Labrenzia sp. VG12: one gene and its partner. The protein of the gene in region 1 interacts with the protein of each later gene in a pairwise test. Links are inferred from orthologs where the notes say so. Each region holds a gene or a part of one and is shown in the gene's direction. Other genes may lie near its edges.

Region 1 (7,622 bases):
AGACCCATGGCGAAGCGATCCTGCCGACCCCGGCCATTGGCGGCGTCGGCCTGCTGCCGGATGTCACTGTCCGAGCCGCTGCTGCCTTCACGCAGGAAGGCGACGCGATCCTGGTGATCGGCGGCCTTGGCACCCACCTTGGCGCGTCCCAGTATCTCGCAGACATTCTCGGCCGCGAGGAAGGTGCTCCGCCGCCCGTGGACCTGGCCGCAGAAAAACGCCGCGGCACGCTGGTCCGCCAGCTGATCGGCGCAGCCCGCCTCACAGGCGTGCATGACATTTCTTCCGGGGGCCTGGGCGTTGCGCTTGCAGAAATGGCCATGGCCGGCGGCCTCGGCGCCACGGTCAAGGTGGACAGCCCCGCCCATGCCGCACTCTTCGGCGAGGACCAGGGCCGCTACGTTCTGACCGTCGCGCAGGACAAGGTCGAGGCGGTGATGGAAGACATTCTGGACGCCGGCGTCGACGTTCAACAAATCGGCACAACGGGCGGATCGGATTTGACTGTGGAAGGCATCCTCACCATATCCGTTGCAAACTTGAAAAAAGCGCACGAAGATTGGTTCCCGAACTATATGGCGACGGCTTAAGCTCGTTGCCGTTCAGGCGCTTATACAAAAGGACTGATGCACAATGCCGATGAACGCGAATGAGATCGAAACCCTGATCAAGGAGGCGCTGCCCGACGCTCAGGTGGAGATCCGCGACCTGGCCGGCGATGGCGATCACTACGCGGCCAATGTCGTTTCCGAAGCCTTCCGGGGCAAGAGCCGCGTCCAGCAGCATCAACTGGTCTATGAAGCCCTGAAGGGCAACATGGGCGGTGCCCTGCACGCGCTTGCGCTTCAGACCAAGGCTCCGGATTGAGCAAAAACGGCCTGACAGGTTGCCGCGCAGGCGCATGAACACTTGATTCTTGCCCCTCACCTGTCCAGATAGCAGGGAAGTCGATCGGAGATCTGAACATGATGCTCGCCTTATTGCTGACCGTGACCTTGCTTGCCATGCTGGTCATGGAACTTCGGATCTGGCGCTCCGTATCGAAACTGGTTTACCGCACCGGCAAATCGCTTCTGGCGCCGCCGGCGAAACAATGAGGACGTGAAACCCATGAGCATCCAGGACTGGATCAAGAACGAAGTCGACAGCAACGATGTTGTGCTGTTCATGAAAGGCACCCCGAACTTCCCGCAATGCGGTTTTTCCGGGCAGGTTGTGCAGATCCTCGACTATGTCGGCGCGCCGTACAAAGGCATCAACGTGCTGGAAGACGATGAGCTGCGCCAGGGCATCAAGGAATTCACCAACTGGCCGACCATTCCCCAGCTCTACGTGAAGGGTGAATTCGTCGGCGGCTGCGACATCATCCGTGAAATGTTCCAGAACCAGGAACTGCAGGGCATGCTCACCGAAAAAGGTGTCGAGACCAGCCAGCAGACGGCCTGAGCCGCCAGCACCTGCAAGGGTCGAAGTTTCAAGGGGCGGTCTTCCGCCCCTTTTGTTTGCCGATGTGTCGCCCATGAGGACAAGGTTTTGACCAACACCGCCGACCGATTTCATTTCTTTTGGGGCGGACCATTCAGCCAGTGGCAGAAATCCGCGTTCGATCTCGACGGCAAGACCTTCAACACCGCCGAACAGGCCATGATGTATTCCAAGGCGCTCCTGTTCGACGATCCCGAGACGGCTGCCAAAATCGCGACCGCTTCCGATCCGGGGCGGCAAAAGGCGCTTGGCCGGCAGGTCCGAAACTTTGAGGAAACCATCTGGCAGGCCCGCAGGGAAGAGATCGTCTACCGCGTGAACCACGCGAAGTTCAGCCAGAACAAGGGGCTCAGGCGCAAGCTCTTCCAGACAGGCGACAAGCTGCTCGCCGAAGCCAGCCCCAACGACCTGATCTGGGGCATTGGTCTTGACGCGCAAAAGGCGGCCCGGACCGCGCCAGAAGACTGGCCGGGCCAGAACCTTCTGGGCAGGATCCTGACCGATGTCCGGAACCAGCTTCGGTTGGAGCATCCGGACGAGGTGACCCAGACGGAGCTCTGACACCCCCGTCAAAACCACCTAGACTTGCGCTTTATCCAACGTTAACCCGAATCGAAATCGCAGCTTCTGGCGCCAAACCTCGGCAATATCAGACGAATCGCCTAATCTGAACGTCAGGTGAATGCGGATGTCAGGGTGAGTACAGGTGTGTTCCGCCATTCTCCGTCCATATCACGAGGCCCTTGAACTGTTCGGGGCCGGGAAATGGGACCGGGGACAATGAAGAAGATTACTGTTGCAGCCACCACCACTTTCGCGCTTGCACTGGCCGGCGTGAGTCTCGCCTTGTCCGGCGGCGTGAAAACCGACACGGAACTGCGCCGGGTCGATTGCCAGGCCATCACCATGTTCACGCCCGCTCAAAAGAAGAGCGCTGAAGAGCTTTGCGCCAATTACGGTGGCGTCGCCGCGAAGAACGCCGGGCCGTCCGACGAAGGTCTCGTGATCCTGGTGCGCAACCAGCCGATGGGCGGGTTTGCAGGCGAAAAAAGCCTTCACTGAACCGGGAACGAACTTTAGCCTTCAACGAATACCGTACTGGCCGCGACCCGGTCCCTGACATTGTGCAGCTCCACACCGCCAAGACTGTCGGTTCTGAACCGGCCCTCCACCGCAACCTCGTCCGTTGCCACCACCGGCTGGCCGATGACCTTGCCATATTCGCCAAGCCGGGCAGCAACATTCGCCGCACTGCCGATCACCGTAAAATCCAGCCGTTCCTTTGACCCGACATTGCCATAGGTCACCTCGCCATAGGCAATGCCGATGGCGCAGGACAGCGACATGTCATTCGTCTCCGGATCCGGGTCCTTCAGCCTTGAGACAATCTCGTGCGCACTTTCCACGGCATGAGCGCAGGCCGCCGCATGCCCGGCTCCCGCCGGAAAGATCGCCAGCACTGCATCGCCGATGAATTTGAGCACCTCGCCTTCATGCGAGTTGACGATGTCCGTGGTGACTTCAAAGAAGCGGTTGAGCTGCTCCACATAGGCTTCACGGCCCAGCTCCGTCTCCAGCCGCGTGGAATGGCGCAGATCGCAGAACAGGATTGCCGCGTCGATGACATCGCCGTCGCCCCTGCGGATCTCTCCGCCCAGCACCCGGGCACCTGTGCGTTTGCCCAGATAGGTTTCCAGCAGCGAGGTCGCGCTGGAGGTCAGGGCAAAGACCTCAAAAAGGCGGCTGATCAGGGCGGAACACTCGAAAATGAGCCCGAGATTGGCGGTGGTGAAACCATTCGGATGGTCTGATGCAAGCGTGAGGACGTTGATGCGCCCGTCGGAGAAAGGCAAGGGCATTGCGACATAGTCGGTTACGCCCTTCTCCTTCAGATCCTCCATGATCGGAAAGTTGAATTCGTCCGGATTGGTGTCGAGCTTCTGACGCACACCGCCGAGGCCGTCGGCCACGTGCTGGAACGGGCTGTCGGTAAAGACCGGGCTTTCCAGGATCTCGTAGGACGGATAGCGGCTGATGACCTCGTCCTCGTCGCGCGACCAGATGCAGTTCTGCCCGGCGATCATCGGATGCAGGGACCAGATCAGAATGCTGAGGCGGGAAACGGCAACGCCGTCCTCCACCAGTTTCCGGCCGAGCGCTGCCAGCAGCTCGTCCGGCGACTTGGCAAGCCACGCCTCGCGCAGGAGCCAGTCGACCACCGGCCCGGTGATATTGCCGATCGGCAGCGCCTCGATCTCCGCGCCCTCGTGCTCGATCCGGTCTGCAACACCGGGCATGAAGGCAAAACAACCGTCCACCGCCTGGCCTTCCGGCAGGGCCTTGGGATAGTGCCAGGCACCGTTTTCCATACGCTCCTCACCGACCTTCACGTGGCTGTAGGAAGCCGTGCCCTTGAACGGACAGAAGGTCTTGTGCTCCGGCGCCGGTTCCAGCTCTGCCAGGATGTCCTCTTGCGGGAAATAGACCACCGGCGACAGCCGGGTCTCATACATGACCTTCGCTCTGTTGGAACGGGCTATTATCTCTTTGCCCCGCCAGGCAATCACTTCGCCGGCAAGCGGTTCCACGACGATACCGTAGTCATTGGATGTCTGTTGTGCGCGCAAGGTCATGGGAAAGAGATAGGGGATGGTTGAAACGTCGTCCAGCCGCTCACACCGGCGCTCCGCCGAAAAGATGGGCAAGACGCTTCAATTCACCCTCTCCCATTTCTACACTTCGAACCAGTCCGACCAGGCGGGCCAGGCATCCACCAGATCCGTAATCCGGGCATAGCCCTCTCCGTCCGGATGCATCCGGTCTCCTCGGGTCAGGCTGTCCAGATAGGCTGTATCGCCAAGCAAAGGGGTCTGAATGTCGAGATAGGCAATGCCCAGCTTGGCGGCCAGGTCCTTGAAGGCACCGTTGAGCGCGATCGCGTCTTCCTGGCGAAAGCTGATTTCAAGTCCGGCGCTTGGATGCATCGGAGAGCATGCGACATTTGCCGGCGGCAGACCGACCCACAGGGTCGGGTAGGCCGCGGCTGCTGCCGAAACCAGTTCCGCGGCGCTCGCCAGAGACGCTTCGGGGGCAACATGCCGCCCCTGCCCTGTAATCACGGCAACATCATTGATGCCGAATTGCAGAACCACCCGGTTGTCGGCGCCCTCCGGCAGCCGCGGTGTGCACTCGCTCTGCCAGCGTGCGCCGATCTGATCGGTGGTTTCCCCGCGAATGCCGAGATCGTAGCGGGTCAGGCGCAGGTCCCCGGAGATTCGCCGGGCACAAAGACGCCCGGTCCAACCAAGGCCTGTTTCGTCTCCGCTGCCGTTTACATAACTGTCGCCCACAAAACAGATCCGCAAATCCCGCATGACACCTCCCGCAAGTCCACTTCCCAGCAGACTGGCCCGATCGGTGCACCGGGTCCAGTCTTGAGGAGGGGAAGTTGCGGGCCGAGCGGCACTGGATCGTCTTCAAACCCAAAAAGCATCGTTCTGAAGGCTGCAAGTGGCTATTCTGTTGCAACAGACAATCAGGCACCGGTGAAAACATGACAGAGACCACGTCAACCGAAGATATTGCTGCCTTTCTGGCCAGACACGGCCTGAAATGCGCTCCGGAGCAGCGTCTGCTCGACATCACCAGCGAACTTGGAGAGGTCAGCAAGGAAGTCCTGAAGGCTTCAAACTACGGACGGTCCAGGCCTGACATCACCGCCGATCTGGAAGAGGAAATCGGCGACCTGTTGTTCGCCGTCCACGCGCTCGCCATCGAATGCGGCCTCGATCCCGAAAAGAGCCTGCTGGCCGCTTTGCAGAAATATCAGGCAAGAGCCGACCTGAAGGGTGACATCGGATCAGGACGCTAGACCGATCCGTGCGCCAGTCGCCGCCAACAGCTCTTCAGTCACGGTTTGAACGCATTTCGCCCTTACCTGCGGGGTCAGGCTGCAAAGGCTCAAGAGGTGAGTCTGTGCGGGCAAGGAGTGGAAAACAGGTCAGGCATGCGCGCCATCCTCGTTACATTGCTGCTGATGTTGTTTTTGGGGGTCAACATGGCCGCCGCCTTCAGCGGTGCCAAGACGACGGCCGGTGCCATGGCAAGCCCCGAGACTGGCGTTTCTGCAACGACGTCAGCTCTAGAACTGCCTCATCACGCATGCTGTGAACAGGGCAGCCGACAGGCTCCCGGCACCAAATCGGTCCAGTGCAGCGCAGACTGTCTGTCTCTGCTGCTGGCGTCTCTGGCGCTTCCCGTGGCGGCCGAAGTGGAAATCGAAAGAACCTCATCGTCCGTCCTGACCGCGCATGGGCCTGGCCCCGTCCTTCAGCCTCCCATCGGTTTCTGATCACCCGTCCCCGGTCCGACAGGCCCGGGATCATCAGAAACTGCAAGGTTGAACGAAGCTGATCCGGGTGCCTTCACCCGGCCCGGGCTTCGCCTCACCTCACTTACAGGTAATCGCTCAATGAGCTTTGAGGACACCACCAATCGGACTTCGTCCGTCACGACACCGGTCGCCGCTCGCGGCTTCCTGAACGCCCACACGCTTTTCATGGCTGCCTGCTGTCTGGCCATGCTCGCCGGCACGGGGCTCCTGATCTATTCGGCCCCTTCCGGACTGACCTGGACGGAAACCCTTCTCCTGGCCGGGCCGATGCTCGGCTGCGTTGCCATGCATGCGGTCCTGCACCGTTTCATGGGCAAATCCTGCCATACCACCAACAAGACCGGAGCCAACCAATGACCAAGACCAAAGTGATGCTTGCCGCACTCGGCAGCGCCCTGTTCCTGTCTGCCGCAGCACAGGCCGGGGACGAGACGACGATCACCGTCTACAAGACGCCCTGGTGCGGCTGCTGCGAGGTCTGGACCGACGCCGTTGAAGCCGCAGGCTACACGGTCGTCGTCGAGGACCACGACGACCTCACCGCGATCAAGAAGCAGGCCGGTGTCCCGGACGACATGCAGGCCTGCCACACTGCGGTGATCGGCGATGAGCGCAAATACATCGTTGAAGGCCATGTGCCGCTGGAGGCCATGGAAAAACTGATGAGCGAGCGCCCTGACATTCGCGGGATCGCCGTGCCGGGAATGCCGCAAGGCTCCCTCGGCATGGGGCACGACCCTGATGCCCGTTACTCCGTCTACGCAATCAGGGCAAAGGGCTCTGAAAGCGCCAAACCCTACATGGAAATGGGTCAGTGACAACAAGATGAAACACCTGACAAGAAGACACTTTCTTGCCGGTTCGGCGAGCCTTGCAGGGCTCGCCGTCACCGGCTGCGCGTCGACCGGCAAGGCGCCAATTCCCCTGTCGCCCGCGGAGGATCCGGCCAATCTCGCCATGTATCGCGCCATGCCGGAAGAGCGGTTTCCGCTGCCCGCGGTCGATCTGAAAAAAGTCCCCGAGCGCTTCTTTCGACAGCAGGTCGATTACCCGACCAGCGAACGGGTCGGGACCCTGGTCGTCGACACCAACAACTATTACCTCTACCTGGTCCAGGAACAGGGCAAGGCGATGCGCTATGGCGTCGGTCTTGGACGAGCCGGGTTCGAATGGTCCGGACGGGCCAGGATCGCCCGCAAGGCCGCCTGGCCGAAATGGACGCCGCCTGAGGAGATGATTGCCCGCGAGCCGGAACTGGAGCAGTGGAGCTGGCGCAACGGCGGCATGCCGCCGGGACTGCAGAACCCGCTTGGCGCCCGGGCGCTCTACATCTTTCAGGGCAACAAGGACACGCTCTACCGCGTTCACGGCACGATGGAATACTGGACCATCGGCTCGGCCGTCTCCAGCGGCTGCGTCCGGCTGATCAACCAGGACATCATCGACCTCTACAGCCGCGTTCCCGACGGCTCGCCTATCGTTGTGCTGTGATGATCCTTCGGCCAAAAGTCGTCTGGCCTGCCTGCGCCGCCTTGATCATGGCCATTGCGGCAGCCGTCGGATACGCCACCTGGCCGCAAGGGACCTCAAACTCTGCTCCGGCCGGCCTTCTCCGCCCGGACGATCCGGCGCTGGTCCGTCAGGGTGCCGGCATCTATGAGCAGGCCTGCGCTGCCTGCCACGGCAATCAGCTTCAAGGAGAACCGGACTGGCAGACCGCGAATGCCGACGGCACGCTGCCGGC
Region 2 (5,566 bases), 1.9 Mb from region 1 along the record:
TTGCCGAAACGGGTATCGTCACGCCCGATATGGAACGTTTCGATCGGTTTTGTACGGGACTTGACCGGCTCGCCTTCTGACAGAAGATCCTGCGCGAAGGCGGATGGCAGCGGCATGGACAGCACGGCAGCGATGACACATCCGGCAAGCCTGACCAGACCGCTCCGATGCCGCCCCTCTGCCATGCTCATTCCCGCTTCTACCGCCGGCCGGCCCGGCGACGCCCGCCGCGGCCGGCAAACGGATCAACGACTTCGTCGTCAAACAGATCGGCGAGCTGGTCGGTCATGGCCCCTGCGAGCTCTTCGGCATCGACAATGGTCACCGCGCGCCGATAGTAGCGGGTCACGTCATGGCCTATGCCGATGGCAATCAGCTCCACCGGTGACCTTGTTTCGATGTCCTCGATCACGTAGCGCAGGTGACGCTCCAGATAGTTGCCCGGATTGACTGACAGCGTCGTGTCGTCGACCGGCGCACCATCGGAGATCATCATCAGGATCCGGCGCTGTTCCGGGCGCGCCAGCAATCGTTCATGCGCCCAGATCAGCGCTTCACCGTCGATGTTTTCCTTGAGCAGACCTTCGCGCATCATCAGGCCAAGATTGCGCCTCGCACGCCGCCAGGGCGCATCGGCGGACTTGTAGATGATGTGGCGCAGGTCGTTGAGGCGGCCCGGGGTCGGTGGCTTGCCGGCGCCGATCCAGCTCTCGCGCGACTGACCACCCTTCCAGGCCTTGGTGGTGAAGCCGAGGATCTCGACCTTGACGCCGCACCGCTCCAGTGTGCGCGCCAGGATGTCGGCACAGGTGGCTGCAACCGTGATCGGCCGGCCACGCATGGAGCCGGAATTGTCCAGAAGCAGCGTCACGACCGTGTCGCGGAAATTGGTGTCCCGCTCCTGTTTGAAGGCCAGCGGTGACATCGGGTCCGTCACTGCGCGGGTGAGACGCGCCGTGTCGAGCAGACCTTCTTCCAGGTCGAAATCCCAGGCGCGGTTCTGCTGCGCCATCAGCTTTCTCTGCAGGCGGTTGGCGAGACGGGCGACGGCGCCCTGAAGATGGGTCAGCTGCTTGTCCAGAAAGCCCCGCAGGCGGTCCAGTTCGGCCGTGTCGCAGAGTTCTTCGGCGGTGACCGTCTCGTCGAACTGATAGGTGAAGATCCGGTAGTCGGATTCCGGCCGGTTGGACAGCGAACTGTCCGGACGATCGCTCTCGCCGGGCTCTTCGGTGTCCTCCGCCATGTCCTGTTCGGCGAAGTCTTCCATGTCGGCTTCGGCGGCTTCCGTATCGCCGCTGTCCTGCTCCTCGCCAGACAGTTCCATTTCCTGCGGAGAAGCTTCCTGCTCGCCGCTGTCCTCTTCGCTGTCGTCGCCGGTTTCGGCTTCGTCGTTGTTGCCGTCGTCCTCGTTCTGGTCCGGATCCATGTCCTCATCGTGATCACCGAGTTCATCGGCCATGTCGAGCGACTTCAGGACGTCGCGCAGTCGCGAGGCAAAGCTGTTCTGGTCCTCGACCTCCGCTTCCAGGCGATCGAGATCGGCACCGGCCTTGTCCTCGATCCAGCCGCGCCACATGTCGACGAGCTTTTCCGCGCTTTCCGGTGGACGGGCGCCGGTCAGGCGCTCACGCACCATCAGCGACAGGGCGTCCTGCAGCGGCGCCTCTTCCCGGCTGGAAATGTCCGGTGCACCGGACTTGCGGAACCGGTCGTCAAGCATCACGGAGAGGTTTTCGGCAACGCCCTGCATGCGCCGCGCCCCGACAGCCTCACAGCGCGCCTGTTCCACGGCCTCGAAGATCGCCCTGGCTTCCGCGCCCTGCGGCAGGTTCTTCGCGTGCACGGCCTTGTCGTGGCAGGCAATGCGCAGCGCCATACTGTCGGACATGCCGCGCGTGACCGCGATATCGCGCGCGCTTACCTTGCGCGGTGGCTCGGGCAAACGGGCCGAGGTCCCGGAAATGCCGGGCCGGTCGCCGGAAAAGATGACTTCCAGTTCCGGCTCGCCGGAAATCGCCCGCATGGTGCCGCTCACCGACTGTTTGAACGGCTCGGTGCTTGGAGCGGGCTTGTTGCCCGGAAGGGAATTGCTGCCTGGCCGCGGCGCCATCTTGACCTCAGCTCATGACAACGTTGACGGAGGATTCCGGCAGATCTTCGCCGAAGCAGCGCTGATAGAACTCGGCCACAAGCGACTGTTCCATGTCGTCACACTTGTTGAGGAAGGTCAGACGGAAGGCAAAGCCGACATCTCCGAAGATGTCCGCGTTTTCAGCCCAGGTGATCACGGTCCGCGGGCTCATCACCGTCGACAGGTCACCATTGATGAAAGCGTTCCGGGTCATGTCGGCAAGACGCACCATCTTGGAGACGGTGTTGCGGCCTTCGTCGGTCTGGAAGTGCTTGGCCTTCGACAGCACGATATCGACCTCGTTGTCATGCGGCAGATAGTTCAGCGTCGTCACGATCGACCAGCGGTCCATCTGGGCCTGGTTGATCTGCTGGGTGCCGTGATAAAGGCCGGATGTGTCGCCGAGGCCGACCGTGTTGGCGGTGGCAAACAGACGGAAGGCGGCGTGCGGACGAATGACGCGGCTCTGGTCCAGCAGGGTCAGGCGGCCGGAGGATTCCAGGATCCGCTGGATCACGAACATCACATCCGGGCGGCCGGCGTCATATTCATCGAACACCAGCGCCACATTGTGCTGGTAGGCCCAGGGCAGGATGCCGTCCTTGAACTCGGTGACCTGCTGGCCGTCGCGGATCACGATCGCGTCCTTGCCGACCAGGTCGATGCGGGAGATGTGACTGTCCAGGTTGACGCGGATACACGGCCAGTTGAGACGCGCGGCAACCTGCTCGATATGCGTCGATTTGCCCGTGCCGTGATAGCCGGTGACCATCACCCGGCGGTTGTGGGCAAAGCCGGCCAGGATCGCCAGGGTGGTTGCCCGGTCGAACAGGTAATCCTCATCACGCTCGGGCACATGCTCGGACGGCGCGGAGAATGCCGGCACCTTGAGGTCGGACTTGAACCCGAAAACCTCTTCTACAGAAACTTCAGTATCCGGCATGGCCATGGCCGCAGTCGTCGTCTCAGTCATCAGTCCTCCGCTGTCCCGTGACACGGGAAGGGTCAAATGGGGAAAGCCGGCAAGACCTGCAGGCTTAAAGGAAACCGGCTTTTTTCAGGACGTTATAGGCCTGAATGATCTCCCGCAGGCGGTCTTCGGAAGACCTGTCACCGCCATTGGCATCCGGATGGTTAAGCTTTACCAGCTCCTTATAGCGCGCTTTGATTTCCGCGCCACGGGCTGTGTAGGGCAGATTGAGCACATCCAGGGACCGTTTTTCAAGCGTTAGTAGCTTTCTTTGCCGCGGCCGGCGTGCCTGTTCGGCGCGCCGTTGCGCATTTGCACGCATCCCCGAGCGCGGATCGTAGCCGTCCGGACCGTCGGCAGCCTGCTTGTTGACACCCATCTTCCAGGTCGGCCGGTGGCCGGTCAGGCTGTCCTTCTGGTAGGAACGCACGTCATCGTCGCCCATGCCGGTGAAATAGTTGTAGGACTTGTTGTATTCGCGAACGTGATCGACACAGAAATGGAAATACTGGCCTTCCCGGTCGCGCCCCTTCGGTGCACGGTGCATGCCCGGCCGTTTGCATCCCGGATGATCGCAGACGGGATGCCGTCCTTCTTCGGCGCGTTCCTTGTCCGGCTTGACCCGGATACCGTCGAAAATTTTTGAATCCAGTTTCATGCGGCAGACTATCGAAGTCCCTTGAGGCGCGGGCAAGCCGCGCTTGGTTGCAATGTCCGGGTATCCAAAGCTAATTTCCAGCTTCCGGCCCCGGAAAACGGTCAGCCAGCGACATTACCAGCCAGCGCAAGCCGCGCCTAGACTTGAACTTTCAAAAGCAAGGCCACACGTTAGATTCATGAGCATGAAACAGACCATCACCGACAAGCTCACGGCGGCTTTCGACCCCACTTTTCTCAATGTCATTGACGAGTCCGAGAACCATCGCGGGCACGGCGGCTGGCGCGAAGGCGGCGAGACCCATTTCAGGGTTCAGATCGCCGCGCCTGCCTTTGAAGGCATGAACCGGGTCGCACAGCACAGGGCCATCAATGACACTCTCACCGAAGAACTGAAGGCAAGCGTGCACGCACTTGCCATCGAGGTGAAACGCTAGGCGACCAGTTCCGAGCGCCCGTCATCGGATCACCTTAAACACTTCATTAAGTCGAAAAACTGCAATTGAAATTCATTGAAGATTTCTGAAGAAAGATAAGAGAGCCTTGCTTACGCAAGGAGAGCTCTGATGTCTTTTCCAGTTTTTCTTTCAGCGTTGTTGGCGCTCCTTCTAACGCCGATTTCAGCGTCGGGTGAAACCTGGCTTGCCAGCTCGGAAACGGACTTTCCGCCCTACAATTTTCCGGCGGGCGGAAAACATGTCGGCATCGACACGGAGATCGTTCAACGGGTCATCGACGGCATGGGAGAACAGGTCCTTTTTGTTCAACTGCCCTGGAAACGGGTCGTGCAAAGCGTTGAACAAAATGAAGTCGACCTCGGTTTCCAGTTCGTTGGTACAAAAGAACGGTTCGAAAAGTTCAACATGGTCGGCCCGTTTCGGGAAGGCATCACGACTTTCATGTTGCCCAGGGACAGTGTGATCGAGTTTTCGTCCCTGAAGGAACTCAAAGGCTATCTGATCGGCACGGTTCGCGGATATGCCTACGAAGAGGAATTTGACCGGGCCGACTACCTGAAGAAGGAGGAGGCCACCGACAACGAGACCAATGTACGCAAACTGGCGGCCGGCCGCCTGCACATGATTGTCGGCGACCGCGACACGCTCGCCTTCCTTGCCAAACGGCTTGGCCTGTCAGACCGTTTCAGATTCGCCGACACGCCACTGGCCGTGGTGCCCCGCTACATTGCCTTTCCAAAAGCCCGCAGCGACCAGGCAGCCGCCTTCGCGCAAAAGCTGGAGGAAATAAAGGCCAGCGGAGACATACAGTCCATCATCGAGAAATACACGCGCTGACCGGGAGATCGGGTCAGGTTGCCTGCGCCCCGGACACCGCCGTCATGGTCGGTTGCGGGGCCGCTGGCACCTTGCCCGCTCCTAGCGGCATGATCCTGAGCCTTGTGATCCGGTTCTTTTCCCGCCGCAGCACCGTGAAGCGGAAGCCGTGGAAGGTGAAGATCTGGCGTTCATCCGGAATCATGCGCGCTTCGTGGATGACAAGCCCGGCGATTGTGGTCGCCTCATCATCCGGCAGGCTCCAGTCTGCTGCGCGATTGAGGTCCCGGATCGGCACGGACCCATCGACAATCACGGAGCCATCCGCCTGCGGCCGGAGGCCTTCGAGCTCGACATCATGCTCGTCGGCAATCTCGCCGACGATTTCCTCAAGTATGTCTTCCAGCGTGACCAGACCCATCACCTCACCATATTCGTCGACAACAAGGGCAAAGTGGGACTTGTGACGCAGGAACGCATTGAGCTGGTCCTGCAGGCTTGTCGTATCGGGAACGAACCAGGCCGGGGCGGCGA

What was found.
Region 2: the proteins of grxD (region 1) and CHH27_RS17965 interact in binary tests that used the Escherichia coli proteins (3 or more experiments, as listed by UniProt). The link is inferred for Labrenzia sp. VG12 from one-to-one orthologs.

The regions. Positions count from the first base shown.
Region 1 is NZ_CP022529.1:2,007,575-2,015,196, forward strand. Bases 1-2,778 are described here. They hold grxD (Grx4 family monothiol glutaredoxin), read left to right. Parts: upstream 1-1,110; coding sequence 1,111-1,446; downstream 1,447-2,778. Other genes in these bases: purL (phosphoribosylformylglycinamidine synthase subunit PurL), read left to right, coding at 1-590; CHH27_RS09400 (BolA family protein), read left to right, coding at 634-867; CHH27_RS28470 (hypothetical protein), read left to right, coding at 966-1,097; CHH27_RS09410 (NADAR family protein), read left to right, coding at 1,534-2,046; CHH27_RS09415 (antitermination protein), read left to right, coding at 2,266-2,547. Also shown: more of CHH27_RS09420, read right to left, coding at 2,779-4,190; CHH27_RS09425 (GDSL-type esterase/lipase family protein), read right to left, coding at 4,218-4,859; CHH27_RS09430 (MazG-like family protein), read left to right, coding at 5,039-5,356; CHH27_RS09435 (hypothetical protein), read left to right, coding at 5,492-5,836; CHH27_RS09440 (hypothetical protein), read left to right, coding at 5,957-6,235; CHH27_RS09445 (DUF411 domain-containing protein), read left to right, coding at 6,232-6,696; CHH27_RS09450 (L,D-transpeptidase), read left to right, coding at 6,704-7,369; CHH27_RS09455 (cytochrome c), read left to right, coding at 7,369-7,622. UniProt on the Escherichia coli protein: Monothiol glutaredoxin involved in the biogenesis of iron-sulfur clusters.
Region 2 is NZ_CP022529.1:3,888,671-3,894,236, forward strand. What follows is about bases 2,671-5,566. They hold CHH27_RS17965 (BolA family transcriptional regulator), read left to right. Parts: upstream 2,671-3,937; coding sequence 3,938-4,195; downstream 4,196-5,566. Other genes in these bases: cobS (cobaltochelatase subunit CobS), read right to left, coding at 2,671-3,104; CHH27_RS17960 (DnaJ domain-containing protein), read right to left, coding at 3,169-3,759; CHH27_RS17970 (ABC transporter substrate-binding protein), read left to right, coding at 4,325-5,053; CHH27_RS17975 (HlyC/CorC family transporter), read right to left, coding at 5,067-5,566. In the rest of the region: CHH27_RS17945 (esterase-like activity of phytase family protein), read right to left, coding at 1-191; cobaltochelatase subunit CobT, read right to left, coding at 200-2,110; more of cobS, read right to left, coding at 2,118-2,670. UniProt on the Escherichia coli protein: Transcriptional regulator that plays an important role in general stress response. Has many effects on cell morphology, cell growth and cell division. Acts by regulating the transcription of many genes, including dacA (PBP-5), dacC (PBP-6), ampC and mreB.